Regions from separate parts of the Uliginosibacterium sp. 31-12 genome, predicted to be linked through region 2. Evidence: predicted binding sites of a transcription regulator. Region 2 holds the regulator's gene; the other holds the start of a gene.
What was found. The regulator FliA, encoded in region 2, starts transcription of late flagellar genes. The targets are predictions, from matches to a motif close to CTAAAGTTNNNNNNNNNNNNGCCGNTA.

Region 1: Q3Y64_RS11530 (PAS domain-containing methyl-accepting chemotaxis protein) is a predicted target of FliA. The motif match lies at 3,195-3,221, and genes of this name have one in related genera.

What each region holds. Positions count from the first base shown of each region.
Region 1 covers NZ_JAUOOA010000005.1:180,674-187,830, reverse strand. The annotation lists gene Q3Y64_RS11540 (CHASE domain-containing protein) at 1-846, shown strand, start outside; gene Q3Y64_RS11535 (3'-5' exonuclease) at 923-3,160, shown strand; gene Q3Y64_RS11530 (PAS domain-containing methyl-accepting chemotaxis protein) at 3,274-4,881, shown strand; gene Q3Y64_RS11525 (FimV family protein) at 4,945-7,157, opposite strand, start outside.
Region 2 covers NZ_JAUOOA010000010.1:80,832-87,988, reverse strand. The annotation lists gene Q3Y64_RS17165 (RnfABCDGE type electron transport complex subunit D) at 1-374, shown strand, start outside; gene rsxG (electron transport complex subunit RsxG) at 377-997, shown strand; gene Q3Y64_RS17155 (electron transport complex subunit E) at 994-1,677, shown strand; gene Q3Y64_RS17150 (RnfH family protein) at 1,913-2,194, shown strand; gene Q3Y64_RS17145 (GNAT family N-acetyltransferase) at 2,315-2,779, shown strand; gene flhF (flagellar biosynthesis protein FlhF) at 2,993-4,573, shown strand; gene Q3Y64_RS17135 (hypothetical protein) at 4,570-5,382, shown strand; gene Q3Y64_RS17130 (RNA polymerase sigma factor FliA) at 5,548-6,300, shown strand; gene Q3Y64_RS17125 (flagellar motor protein) at 6,319-7,059, shown strand; gene Q3Y64_RS17120 (cupin domain-containing protein) at 7,067-7,157, opposite strand, start outside.

The DNA.
Region 1 (7,157 bases), on a different contig from region 2:
GACGTGCAGATGCCGGTGATGGACGGCTGCACCGCTACCCGCCTGCTGCGCAGCGAGCTGGGCATCAAGCTGCCGGTGATTGCAATGACGGCTGGCGTGCTGCAGCGGCAGCGAGAGGAATGCATGGCCGCTGGCATGAATGATTTTCTCAGCAAGCCGCTGGACGCCGTGCTGACCATCGAGACCCTCGAACGCGCGCTTGGCCACAGCCTTTCCCACGCCGTGGCGGCGTCGCCCGAAGATGCGGGTGAATCCACGCCGGCCGGCGAGGTGATTGCCATCTCCGGTCTCGAGACGAGTGAGGCCCTGGCCCGCATTGGCAATAACCAGGCGCTGTTTCGCGAACTGCTGTTGCAGTTCTGCATTGAAGCGACCCCTTTGCCTGAAGCCTTGCGCCATCATCTTGAGCAGGGGCGCTTCAAGGATGCCGGGCGGATCTTTCACACCCTGAAATCGACAGCGGCCAATATCGGTGCGAATGCACTCTCGGAGCAGGCCCGGCTCGGTGAGGCCGGCATGCAGCGGGGCGATGCCGATGCCGCGCTGGCTGCGCTCAATGCGGTCGAGATCAGTCTGGATCTGCTCCTACCCGCCATTACCGCTCACCTTGAAACCCGCAAACAGGCAACCAGCCCTGCCAGCGGAGCAGATCGTGTAGCGCTTCAGCAGTTGCTGCGTCAGCTGCATCAGCACGACATGGATGCCCTCGACAGCTTCGAATACCTGCGGGCAGGCTTGCCCGGCGCGTGCGGCGCCGAGCTGGCTGAACAACTGACCGTACTGATCTCGGCGCTCGATTTCGATGCCGCCGCCCAGCTCCTGGAGGGGCTGTTGGCCGAGGCCTAGGGTGAAATCTTTGTCTGCGCCCCGGCGGTGGCTGGCAGCCCTGTAAAATGCGTGCTTCGTCTGAAGTTGCGCCTCCATGTCCAAGCTGCTCGAAAACCTCAACGCCGAACAATTCGCCGCCGTCACCCTGCCGCCGCAGGCCGCCCTGATTCTGGCCGGCGCCGGCTCGGGCAAGACGCGCGTGCTCACCACCCGCATTGCCTGGCTGCTGCAGACCGGCCAGGCCAATCCGGCGAGCATTCTCGGAGTGACCTTCACCAACAAGGCCGCCAAGGAAATGCTCACGCGTCTCGGCGCCATGCTGCCGATCAATACGCGTGGCATGTGGATCGGCACCTTCCACGGCCTGTGCAACCGCATGCTGCGCGCCCACTACCGCGAAGCGGCGCTGCCGCAGACCTTCCAGATCCTCGATACGGCCGACCAGCTTGCCGCGATCAAGCGCTTGTTGAAGACCCTCAACGTGGATGACGAGAAATTCCCGCCGCGCGAGCTGCAGCACTTCATCAACGGCAACAAAGAGGCCGGCCATCGCGCCGCCCAGGTCGAGGCCTGGGACGACTACACGCGCCAGCGCGTGGGCCTTTACAAGGAATACGAAGACCAGTGCCAGAAGGAAGGTGTGGTCGATTTTGCCGAGTTGCTCTTGCGTTCCTACGAACTGCTCAGCCGTCATGAGCCGATCCGCCGCCATTACCAGCTGCGCTTCCGGCACATCCTGGTCGACGAGTTTCAGGACACTAATCGCCTGCAGTACCTGTGGCTCAAGCTGCTCGCCGCGCACGGCGCCGAAGCACCCGCCGCCGTGTTTGCAGTGGGCGATGATGACCAGAGCATCTATGGCTTCCGTGGCGCGGAAGTGGGCAATATGCGTGACTTCGAGCGCGAGTTCGGGGTGGCCAACGTGATCCGTCTGGAGCAGAACTACCGCTCGCACGGCAACATCCTCGATGCGGCCAACGCCATCATTGCCAACAACTCCAAGCGTCTGGGCAAAAACCTGTGGACCGATCAGGGCAGCGGCGAGCCGATCCGCGTGTATGAAGCGCCGGGCGACATGGATGAGGCGCGCTGGATCGTCGAGGAGATTCAGCAGCTGATTCGTGACGGCGCTTCGCGTTCCGATGTGGCCTTGCTCTATCGCAGTAACGCCCAGTCCCGCGTGCTGGAGCATCAGCTTTTCTCCAGCGGCGTGGCCTACAAGGTGTATGGCGGCCTGCGCTTCTTCGAGCGTCAGGAAATCAAGCACGCGCTGGCTTATCTGCGCCTCTTGGCGAATTCCGATGACGACACGGCCTTTCTGCGCGTGGTGAATTTCCCCACACGGGGTATCGGCGCCCGCTCGCTGGAACAGCTGCAGGATGCCGCGCGCAGCTTCAACACCAGCCTCTACGCCACCGTGCCGCACCTCTCGGGCAAGCCGGCCGCCGCCATCGGCGGCTTCCTGCGCCTTGTCGAAGAGATGCGCCGCGCCACCGATGGCCTGCCGCTCTACGAGATCGTCGATCACATCCTCGACGCCTCCGGCCTGCGCGCCCATTACCGTGCCGAGCGCGAAGGGCAGGAGCGGCTGGAAAACCTTGATGAACTCGTCAGTGCCGCGCGCTACTTCATGAACGAAGCCGAGCAGCCGCCGGTCGAGGGCGAGGAAGTGTTGCCGGGCGATCCGCTGTCACGTTTTCTGGCTCACGCCTCGCTGGAGGCCGGTGACCATCAGGCCGAAGCCGGTCAGGATGCTGTTCAGCTGATGACCGTGCATGCCGCCAAGGGCCTGGAGTTCGACGCGGTGTTCATCACCGGCGTGGAAGACGGTCTCTTCCCGCATGAGCAGAGCATGAACGATCTGGCCAGCCTCGAAGAGGAACGGCGCCTGATGTATGTGGCGGTGACGCGGGCGAGAAAACGCCTCTACCTCACGCTGGCGCAGAGCCGCATGCTGCACGGCCAGACGCGTTACGCGATGAAGAGCCGCTTCTTCGACGAGATTCCGGAAGGCCTGCTCAAGTGGCTCACGCCGCGCGTGCAGGCCGGTTTTGGGGCCGGGGCTTATCACACCCCTTCGCGCAACGCGGCCTGGAACAGCCAGCACAGTAGCCCGGATGCAGCGAAGCGGAATCCGGGAGCCGGCGCCGTGCAGAAAAGCCGCGATCTCGCAGGCCTGCGCATTGGCCAGCTGGTGCGCCATGCCAAGTTCGGCGACGGGGTGATCATCGCCGCCGAGGGCAGTGGGCAGGACGCCAAGCTGCAAATCAACTTCGGCTCGGCCGGCGTGAAGTGGCTGTTGCTGAGTCTGGCCAAGCTCGAAGCGGTATGACAGGTTCGAATATGACCACTATTGTTGTGTGGCCATAAAGTCGGGCGGTATCGAGCCGTTAGGGTTGAAGGCGGGCGAATCAGACCCGTCATCGCAGCCAACCCGATGCCACCATGAACAAGAATCAGCCTGTCACTCGTCACGAAGTCAAACTCCCCGCCAACGCCTATCTCGTTTCACAGACCGACCTTCACGGCAAGATCACGGATGCCAACGAAGCCTTCGTGGCTATCAGTGGTTACGCCCGTGATGAGCTGATCGGCAGTCAGCACAACATCGTGCGCCACCCCGACATGCCGCGCGCCGCCTTTGCCGCCATGTGGGCCGATCTGAAGGCCGGTTTGCCCTGGCGAGGCACCGTCAAGAATCGTTGCAAGAATGGCGATCATTACTGGGTGGATGCGCTGATCGTGCCGATCACGCGCAATCGCGGCACCGTCGGGTACATGTCGGTGCGCCGCCGTCCGACGCAGCAGCAGATCAGCGCTGCCGAGGCTGCGTATGCCGGCATGGATGCTGCGGCCCGCGGGGCCGCGAGGTCTTCCTCACCGCTGAGCCTGGCCGCGCAGTGCTATGCCCTGTTTGCCCTTATCGCCCTTCCCCTTTTGCTGAGCCTTCTCGTGGGCGCATTGGCCTGGCCGGCCTGGACGGGCAGCGCAGCAACGCTGCTCGCCTTGCTGCTTCTGCCGGTTGGTGCGCTGCTGATGCGCCAGCGTCTGTTTAGTCCCTTGCAGCGGCTGAATGAAGCCATCGTGCCGATGAGTGAGGGCGATCTCTCGCATCGCTTCGATATCGCCCGAGCGGACGAAATCGGCCGTCTGAGCAATGCACTCTCGGTGATGCAGACGCGCTGGCTGGTCAGCATCGATCATATCCGCGAAGCCATGCGCACCAGTCTGCACAACACTGGCATGGCCAATGCGCGTGCCGATGCGATCAGCCAGCGTATCGACGAGCAGTACGATCGCATCTCGGCGGTGGCCGCGGCGACCGAGGAGTTCTGCCAGTCTGTGGTGGAGGTGGCTGGCAGTTCCGGCGAGGCGGCGCAGGCGGCAGGAGAGTCTCGTGAGCAAGTGGCGAGCGGACGCGAAATCGTGGCCAGGGGCATGTCCAACTCCGAGGCTGCGATGGCTGCAGTACATAGCGCACGCGCCGAGATTGGCGAGCTGAACGGGGCCGTGGCCGAAATTGGCAGCATCACTCACACCATCAAGGAGATTGCCGATCAGACCAATCTTCTCGCGCTCAATGCAGCCATCGAGGCGGCGCGGGCCGGTGAAGCCGGGCGAGGCTTTGCGGTGGTGGCCGATGAGGTGCGCAAGCTGGCCGAGCGCACCACGCGCAGCACCGCTGAGATCAACACCATGGTTGAGGACATCCAGCGCCTGACCGCTTCGGTGGATATGGCCATGGATCAGACTTCTCATGTCGCCCGGGCCAGCACTGAAACCATGCGCTCCAGCGTTGATTGTCTGCTGGCCGTCCAGTCCGCCAGCGATCGTACGCTCGATCTGGCTCGCCATATTGCTGGTGCCTCGGATCAGCAGACGCTGGCCGGGCAGGAGATCACCGGCAACATGGAGCAGATCTCGAGCCTGGCCCAGGTGAGTCAGGAGGGCTTGCGCGAACTCTGGCAATCGATGGAGACGATGACCCGCTCATCGCGCAAGGTTGATGATTCTCTGAAGGTTTTCCGGCTCTTTGGCGAGAGTACGGTCTGAGCCGCGCTGCATGTGTTGTTGGCCGCAAGACTGAGCCCGCGACACGGCAGAGTTTAGGCCGGCTTAGTGGCGTGATTCGTCCGGCGCGATGGTGTCGCCGCCGAGTTCGTCCAGATTGATGTGCAGGGTCTTGCTCAGATCGGTCATGTCCAGCTCGAAGTCGAGCTGCCCAAGGCTGTTGCTCGAGGAGAAAGGCAGTGCTTCGGGTTTGGCTAGCACCGCTGCAGGCGCCGGCTTGGGCTCCGGCTCACGTGGGGCCGGGCGGGTGACCAGCTCCTCAGGCACGATTGAGGGTACCGCCAGTGGGGCGGTCGGTGCAGTAAAGCTGGCGCTGCGCGACAGGGTGGCGATTGGCGTAAGGGTCGGGTCCCCCGGCTCTGGCCGGTAGGGGCCGATCTGGGTCTCGAGAATACCCAGCAAGAGCAGGATCTCGTCGATGATGACAAGCGGGAAGCCTTGGCGAGTGCCCTGACGGTTGTCGCGCAGCAGTTCGTGGAGCAGTGCCTGGCATTCACGGCGGCCCCAGGTGTCATGCAGGCGCGCCAGGATGTGCGGCATGTGTTCCAGCGATTCCGGTGCCTGGCGGGCAATCTCGAATTCGTCCCAGGCCACTGTGCGTACGTTGAAGGTCTTGTTCAGCTGGCTGGTGAGCGCATCGAATTCGCTGCGCATGTCGGCTGCGCGATAGACCTCCAGCAACTTGATCCAAGGCTTCACGGCCTGCTTCGGATTGGCTCGGATGAAGTCCGCAAGAGTCTGCGCCGCACCCTGAACACGTCCGAAGGACATCATGATTTCGGCCAGTTCGACAGCAGAGTCATGCTCTTCGACATCGTCCTCCACGATCTGCAGCATCGAAGCTGGCCCCAGCCCGGAGACGGATAACTGGCCAAGTGCCCCCTCCATACTGGCAGCCAGGCGCGGATTGGTCTGCGGCGCATGGCCTTCTTCGTCCGGCCAGATGTCGGCTTCGGACAGCGGTTCGATCAGGTGCCCGGCCAGCCCCGCCTCGTTGCCGGCAGGCAGCGGCAGCGTTTCACCTTCAAGCGGACTGTGCCGGCGGCGCAACCAGGCCCAGCGGGCGGCTATGAGTATTGCGGCAAGGCCGGCCGCTACGGCCAGCCAGAGCAGCGGCTGGAGATGCCAGGCGCTGTTCGTCCCGGCGGTGGGCGTCACGGCCGGCGGTGCGACGGGCACTGCGAGCGGTGTGCTGGCGGCGACCGGGCCGGATTGCTGCAGGGCGCGCTGGGCGCGCAATTCACTTTCCAGGCGATCCGCGTCTTCCTTGAGGCGGGATTGCAAGGCTTCGAGTTGGCGCAGGCGATCAGCCAGTTCGAGCTGGGTGGCAATCTTTTCATCCAGCGTGGCAATCAGCTGCATCTCGGTACGTAGGCGGCCACGCTGGTCTTCATTGAGTTCGCGACGTTTTCCGATCGAGGTGGAAAGCTGCAGTGCAGCTTCGTCACCCGCAGCGCTGACAACCAGACGATCGTGGCTCTTGTGCGGCGGAGGCTTGGGGGCACTGGCAACTGGTTTGGGTTCTGCCACGGCAGTGCCCGGTGTAGGCACCGTGCCGGGTTCGCGCGGAGGGGGCACGGCGAGGCTGGCGGGCAAGGCGGGGATTTCAAGCGTGAGACCGGCAGGCAGGCGGTCGTAGGTGCCGCTGCGGCCATTCAGGCGACTCGCGTTGTGGGCCAGCAGCGCACGGGCCATGCGGCGCTGAGCAGAGCTGTCGGCAGGGTACAAGCGGTTGGCAATGCTGCGAGCCGTGTCGCCCTCAAGTGTCGTGAGCGTATTGACTGTCGGCAGGCGGGGCGTAGCTGAAGCCTCCACGACGGGGGTCGAGCGCAGGGCAGGTGCCTGGATGTCGGGCTGCAGTTCAGGTGCCGGAGGCAGAATCAGCAGGGTGTAGTCGCGGCGCATCTCCATGCCACAGCTCACCTGCACGCCCAGCACCAGCGCCGGGTGGCTGTTGCTTGGTGCGCTGATCACCAGCAGGCGATGGCCATTGCGTTGCTCAATGCTCAGCTTGGCTTTGCTCAGCCAGGGCAAGTCATCACCGTAGTCCGACGGCCGGGAGGCCAGCCGCAGACAGGAAAGTTCGATGCGCTCGGCGTCATCCGCCTGAACCGGTATTTCGATCCGCAAGGGGCCGCCGACCCGGCTGGTGGTACTGGCAGAGCCTAATCCCATGGCCGATACCGGTACGCACATGGTGACCGCGCCCAGGCTGGCAAGCAGGGCTGGCAGCAGGCGTCGGGCGTGGGGCATGATGC
Region 2 (7,157 bases):
TCATCAGCTGGCATATCCCGCTGGCCATGTTGCTGGGCATCGCGATTCCGGCGTTGATCGGCCATGCCGTGAATCCGGCGCGCTATCTTGATGCCGGCGCTCACTTGCTCTCCGGCGCGGCGGTGCTCGGGGCTTTCTTCATTGCCACCGATTACGTGACTTCGCCTTCGTCGCGTGCGGGGCAACTGGTTTTCGGTGCTGGCTGTGGCTTTCTCACCTGGGTGATCCGCAGTTATGGCGGCTATCCGGAAGGTGTGGCCTTTGCTGTGCTGCTGATGAACGCCCTGGCGCCGGCGATCGACCGTCTGTGTCAGCCGCGCATCTACGGCCGCGACTGGCGTGGCAACCCCATCAAGCTGAACAAGGAGAAATGAGCATGCTGCTCACCCTGGAAAACCTCCGCGAGCGGATTCCCTATCACGGCGCCTTGCTGGGCTTCTTTTCCTTGATGACGAGTGCCGCACTGATTGGAGCCAACCTCGTGACGCTGCCTGCCATCGAGCAGGCTGCGCGTGACGACCTCAAGGTTTCGCTGCTGCAGGTGCTGCCAGAAGGGCTGGCCGATAACGACTTGCTCGCCGATACGCTGAGTGTGGCGGATCAGGGCGTGAGCCGTACGGTCTATCGCGGTCGCAAGGCGGGGGCTTTTTCGGCGGCGGTGTTCGACTACAGCGCACGTGGCTACGCTGGCGAAATCAAGGTGCTGGTTGGTGTGGATGCGGCCGGTACGGTGATGGGCGTGCGGGTGTTGAAGCATGCCGAAACACCGGGCTTGGGTGACAAGATCGAGGTCGCCAAGAGCGACTGGATTCATGCTTTTGAAAAGAAGTCGCTCGAAAACCTGTCTCTCACACGCTGGGCCGTGAAGAAGGATGGTGGCGAGTTTGATCAGTTTGCGGGCGCCACCATTACTCCGCGTGCGGTGGTGAAGGCGGTCAAGGAAGGTCTGCAGTTCTACGCCGCGCACCGCGCGGAAATTTCGGGAGAAGCCAAATGAGTGGTCAGACACAGAGTTTCTCGAAGCTGTTTCGTGACGGGCTGTGGGACCAGAACGTGGTCTTCGCCCAACTTCTCGCGATGTGCCCGACCATGGCGGTGACCACTTCCGGCACCAACGGGCTGGGCATGGGCCTGGCCACCACAGCGGTGCTGGTGATCTCCAACATGCTGATTTCGGCGATCCGCGATTTTGTGTCGGATCAGGTACGCATCCCGGTCTTCGTGGTGGTGATTGCGACCCTGGTGACCTTGGTCGATATGTCGCTGAACGCCTGGCTGCATGAGCTTTACAAGGTGCTGGGCCTGTTCATCGCACTGATTGTGGTGAACTGCGCGATTCTCGGCCGCGCCGAAGCTTTCGCCTTCAAGAATGGCGTGGTCGCCTCGGCCGTCGATGGTCTGGCGATGGGACTTGGCTTCACTCTGGCGCTGACGGTGATGGGCCTTGTGCGCGAGCTGATTGGCAGCGGCACGCTTTTCGCCCAGGCCAGTCTGCTGCTCGGGCCGGCTTTTTCCTTCCTCGAAGTGAAGGTAATCCCGGACTACGGTGGCGTGCTGATGATGATCCTGCCACCGGGCGGCTTCCTGGTGCTCGGGGGGCTGCTGGCTGTGAAGCGCCTGATCGACCAGCGCGTGGCCAAACCCGCATGCCCGGCGCCCGCAGCACATTGCGCCTGAGTGTGTTTCTTAGAAGCTGTTCACGATCCGTAGAGAGGCTGTCAGCAGGGTGAAAAGCAGCGTGCAGGAGCCGGAGTTTATGTTGATAAATGAGGGTTCCGAGCCGCGCATGAGCCCTGATCACGGCCTCGCAGTAAGAGCGGAAACAGCTTCTTGGTCCTGAGCCTGCCTCCTGAACGGATGCGGGATGCTTCAAGAAGTCGCGCTGCGACTTTCACGCCAAAAGGAGAGAGTCATGAAAGTAGCCGTTGCCTACCATGAGCCGGGTGTCCAGTCCTGGCAGCATATCGAGTTGCCGGAGGGCGCGAAGGTACAGGAAGCCATTGATGTGTCGGGCGTTCTGCAGAAGTATCCGCAGATTGATCTTGCCCGCCAGCGCGTGGGCGTGTTCGGTAAAGCGGTGAAGCTGGATGCACCGCTGCGTGCCGGTGACCGGGTCGAAATTTATCGCCCGATCGTGTGTGATCCGCTGACGGTGCCGCGCCGGCCAGGCTTTGAACTGGATACAGAGGAGTGACAAGGCAGTGACGCTCATCGCGGATCGGCGGAAACTCACCCATTGTTGCCAAATAGTTACGCTGCTTCTGCGCTGCTCTGGCTTATCCTCCGCGCCTTGCAGTTCAACATCCCCCGCTTCATGAGCCTCAAGTTCCGCCCCGCCCAACTTTCAGACTTGCCTGAGCTCGCCGCCCTGCTGGCGCAGCTGTTTGCCATCGAGAAGGATTTCGCCGCCGATGCCAGCCGCCAGCTGGTTGCCCTCAAGCTGATGCTGCCGCGTGAGGACATTCTTCTATGGGTGGCCGAGGAGAGTATTGCCGATGAAAGCCAGGTCGTCGGCTTTTGTTCGGTGCAGAGCCTGATCTCTACTGCCGAGGGCGGGCCGGCCGGATTGGTCGAGGATCTGGTGGTACGCGAAGGCTGGCGCGGTGCCGGCATCGGCCGCCGCCTGCTCGATGGGGCCGAAGCCTGGGCGCGCCGGCGTGGTATGAGCCGGCTGCAACTGCTGGCTGACGAAGACAATGCCCCGGCGCTGGAGTTCTACCGCCATCTTGGTTGGACGCGCAGCAATATGCGTAATCTGCGCAAGATCCTGCGCGACTGATTTCCGGCCTCCGGGCGTCCGTCCGGAAGTCGTGTAAGACCGCTTCCTACAAGGCTTTGCGCCCTGGCAGAAATTGCCGATTCACCCCGCCGAATTGCCGCGTTTTTACCGTTTTGTTCCCTTTCTTGCCGGCCTCCCACAGGGCGAATAATCCAGCCGTGGAAACCGCGTTCATGCGTTTCCCGGATGGGTCTGGCAAGCGGAGGTGGCGTCATGGTGAAGGTCAAACGGTATGTGGGGAAAACGGCGCGTGAGGCGCTGGCGGCACTGAAGGCGGATCTGGGGCCGGATGCCGTGGTGTTGTCCAATCGTGCGGTGGAGGGCGGGGTGGAAATTGTTGCCCTGCCGGCCGAGCAGATGGGGGAACTCTCCGCCACCGTGCAGCAGGCTCGTGCTCCACAGCCCTCGGCTCCGGTTTCGCGCCCGGTGGCTGCGCCGGCAGTGCGATCGCCCGCCAGAGCAGCGACGCAGCGTGTTGAAGCCGAAGAAGAGGACGATTTCACGGTCACCCTCGGTCAGCATATTGCCCGTCTCTCGCGTGAGAACGCCGCCCAGAGCCTGCCGCCGCGCAGCCGCCCGCAAGCGAGCTTTGAAGCGGATCTTGGCGCCCGGCGTGCCGATGAGCCGGTCGGGCGTCAGCTTGATGTGCGTCCCTTCACGCCGCCGCGTGTGCAGCCCAATGGTGAGCCCTGGAGCGAGCCGGCCGCTGTGGCCCCGGCCCGCGAAGAGCCCCGTTCCCAGCCTGCCGCCAGGCCTGCCAACTCCCGTCTGGCCGCACCGATCGGGCAGATCGAGCGTGATGCTCATATCGATGCGCTGGAGGCTTCCAACGCCCGCATGGCCGAGGAGCTTGGCTCGATCAAAGGCATGCTGGAGCGCCAGTTGGCGGGCTTTGCCTGGAGTGAGCTGTCGCGTCAGGCGCCGGCACGCACCCAGATGATGAGCGAACTGCTCGAATCCGGTTTTTCGGCCAAGCTGGCCCGCAACCTGACCGAGGGGGTCAATGGCGAGCTCGGCGCGAGCGAGGTTCGCAACGAAATCCGCAACCGCCTTGCGCGCCGTCTCAAGCTGGTCGATAGCGATGCCGACTTGATCGAGCGCGGTGGCGTTTACGCCCTGGTCGGCCCCACTGGGGTGGGCAAGACCACCACCGCCGCCAAGCTCGCCGCACGCTGCGTGGTGCGCCACGGCGCCGACAAGCTGGCTCTGATCACCACTGATGGCTACCGGATCGGCGCGCATGAGCAGCTGCGCATCTATGGCCGCATCCTCGGCGTGGCCGTGCACGTGGTGCGCGATGCGGCCGACCTGCGCCAGACCCTGCAGGATCTGCGCAACAAGCACATGGTGCTGATCGACACGATGGGCATGAGCCAGCGCGACAAGATGGTCGTCGAGCAGGCTTCCATGCTGACCTCAGCCGGTGTCGTGCGACGCCTGCTGGTGCTGAATGCCACTTCACGGGGTGACACACTGGATGACGTGGTGGCCGCCTACGATGGCCCGGATCTTGCGGGATGCATCCTGAGCAAGGTTGATGAGGCCGCTTCGCTGGCGCCGGTGCTGGATGTGGCGATGCGCCGCGAACTGCAGGTGTATTACGTGGCCAATGGTCAGCGGGTGCCCGAGGATCTGCATCTGCCCAACCGGGGTTATCTGGTGCACCGCGCCTTGCGTGAGTTGAAGGCAGATTCGCCTTACAAGCTCGAGTCGCTCGACGCCTGCATGCTGATGGCGGCCACGCCGGAAAGCAGCAGCCAGCAGCGAGCCAACGCAGGAGGAAGCTTTCGATGAATGACATCATGCAGCGTGCTGCCAGGGTGAGTCGCCAGGTCGATCAGGCCGACGGCCTGCGCCGCCTGCTGCATGCGGCGCCGCCCGAGGTGCTGGCGGTGCTGCCCTGTGGTGGTGGCGCCAGCCGCTGGCTGGCTGCGCAGTTGCGGGTGAGGGCTGAGAGCGGCTTACGTCTGCTGGTGCTCGAAGAGCGCTTGGCCGCCGGCAACATGGGCGACTGCCTGGGGCGTAATCCGCGCTTCGATCTGCGCATGGCGGTGGAGGGCTTGATGCCGGCTTCCAGCTGCCTGGTTGAAGCCCAGCCCGGGCTGGAGATCGCGCAGGTGGCGGCATTGGTCGAGCAGTTGGGGAGCGAGCGCATCTTCAATCAGCGGGCTATCGAACAGTTGCGTGGTCTGCGTGCCGGGCACGATGAATGGGTGATCGTGGCCCAGCCGGCTGAGTTACGCAGCCTCTCGGCGCTGGCTTTTGCTGCGCCGCGCCTGCTTTTGCTGCTGGATGCCCAGCCGATGTCCATCACCACTGCCTATGCCAGTCTCAAGCGCCTGTGTCAGGCAGGTGGCGAGCGACATGTGTCGGTGTGTTTCACGCAGCCCCCGGGGCCTCGTGAGCAAGGGCTTCTTATGAGCTTCTGCGAGACGGCGCTGAACAGGCTGGAGCTGCCTTTGCAGCCAGTTTCGAGTCTCGGTGAGGCTTTGCGCGAGCGTGCCCGAGAGACTGGGGAAAGTGCCGATGCTTTCATTGAGCGGCTGGTCCAGACTACAAGCGGTGCCACCCGCTTGCATGGCAGGGGGCCGGGGCGCGTGTGATTCGTAGAAACCGCGCCGGCGAAGATGGAATAAGGCGGAACACACTGGGCTTTTCCAGCCGTCACGGCGTGCAGAAGTCTGCACAATGGTGACAAAGAGCTTTCAGGCGCCGCAATCTCCGGGAGCGGCACAGAGCCTGGATCGAACCGAAGGAAAGAGGTCGCCATGTACAACGCAGCTGGAACACTGGACAAGAACCAGCTCATTACGCGCTATGCGCCGCTGGTCAAGCGGATTGCCTACCATCTGATGGCCAAACTGCCGGCCAGCGTGCAGGTGGAAGACATCATCCAGAACGGCATGATGGGCTTGCTGGATGCCATTACGCGCTATGAGGAAGGGCTCGGCGCGCAATTTGAGACTTATGCCGTGCAGCGCATCCGTGGCGCCATGCTTGATGGCCTGCGTGAAAACGACTGGTTGCCACGCAGCCTGCGCCGCGAGATGCGGCGCATCGAAGGTGCGGTGCATACCCTGGAGCAGCAGCATGGCCGCCAGCCCACCGAGGGCGAACTCGCTGCACTGCTCGACATGCAGCTGCCCGAGTATCAGAAGATGCTGCAGGAAGCGCGTGGCTACCAGCTGGTCTATTTCGAGGACTTCGGCGATGACGATGAGGATGATTTCCTCGAGCGCCATATCGTCGGTGAAGGGGCTGACCCCCTCAACCTGCTTGAGGACGCCAACATGCGCAAGATTCTCATCCAGGCTATCGAGGATCTGCCTGATCGCGAAAAGATGGTCATGGGCCTCTACTACGAGGAAGACATGAACCTGCGTGAAATCGGCGAGGTGCTGGGCGTTTCTGAATCCCGTGTGTGTCAGCTTCACAGCCAGGCCATCGCCCGTCTGCGTTCGCGCATCTCGGGCGGACGTGAGACTGGGCGTGGGCGTCAGCGCCGCGCCGCTGCGGCCTGAGCGGGAGACTGAGCGAGCATGGATCTGGTCAGTATTGCCGGTCTCCTGCTGGGCGTGCTGGCCATCGTTCTGGGCCAGATCTTCGAGGGCGGGCATATCGGCTCACTGGTGCAGCCAACAGCCTTCCTGATCGTGATCGGCGGCACTCTCGGTGCCGTGATGCTGCAAAGCCCTTGGAAAACCTTCCGCACTGGCCTGCAGATGGTCACATGGGTTTTCAGGCCCCCGCTGCCGCATTTACCGGACATCATCGCCCAGGTCGTGGCCTGGAGTGGGGTGGCGCGCAAGGAAGGCCTGCTGGCGCTCGAATCGCGCATTGATCCGCACCCTGATCCCTTCGTGCGCAAAGGCCTGCAGTTGCTGGTCGATGGCGTCGAGCCTGAGCGCATCCGCGCAGTGCTGGAAGTGGATGTTTTTGCCTGGGAAGCGGATCTGAAACGCGCCACCAAGATCTGGGAAGCCGCTGGTGGCTATGCTCCCACCATTGGCATCCTCGGTGCGGTGATGGGTCTGATCCACGTGATGGAGAACCTCTCCGACCCCTCAAAGCTCGGCGCAGGGATTGCCGTGGCTTTTGTGGCTACGATCTACGGCGTGGGTTCGGCCAATCTGATTTTCCTGCCGGTCGCCAAGAAGTTGCAGGCCACGGTGGCCGATCTGGTGGCTGTGCGCGAGATGATCATCGATGGCCTGATCGGCATTGCCCACGGTGATAACCCCCGTCTGATCGAGTCGCGCTTGCAGGGATACATCGTCTGAGGCAGGCCTACAGGGCCCAGAACACGAATACGCCGAGGGTTTCCTGGCTGTCGTTTTCCAATCCGTGGCTCTGGCCGATTTTGGTCAGGATTACGTCT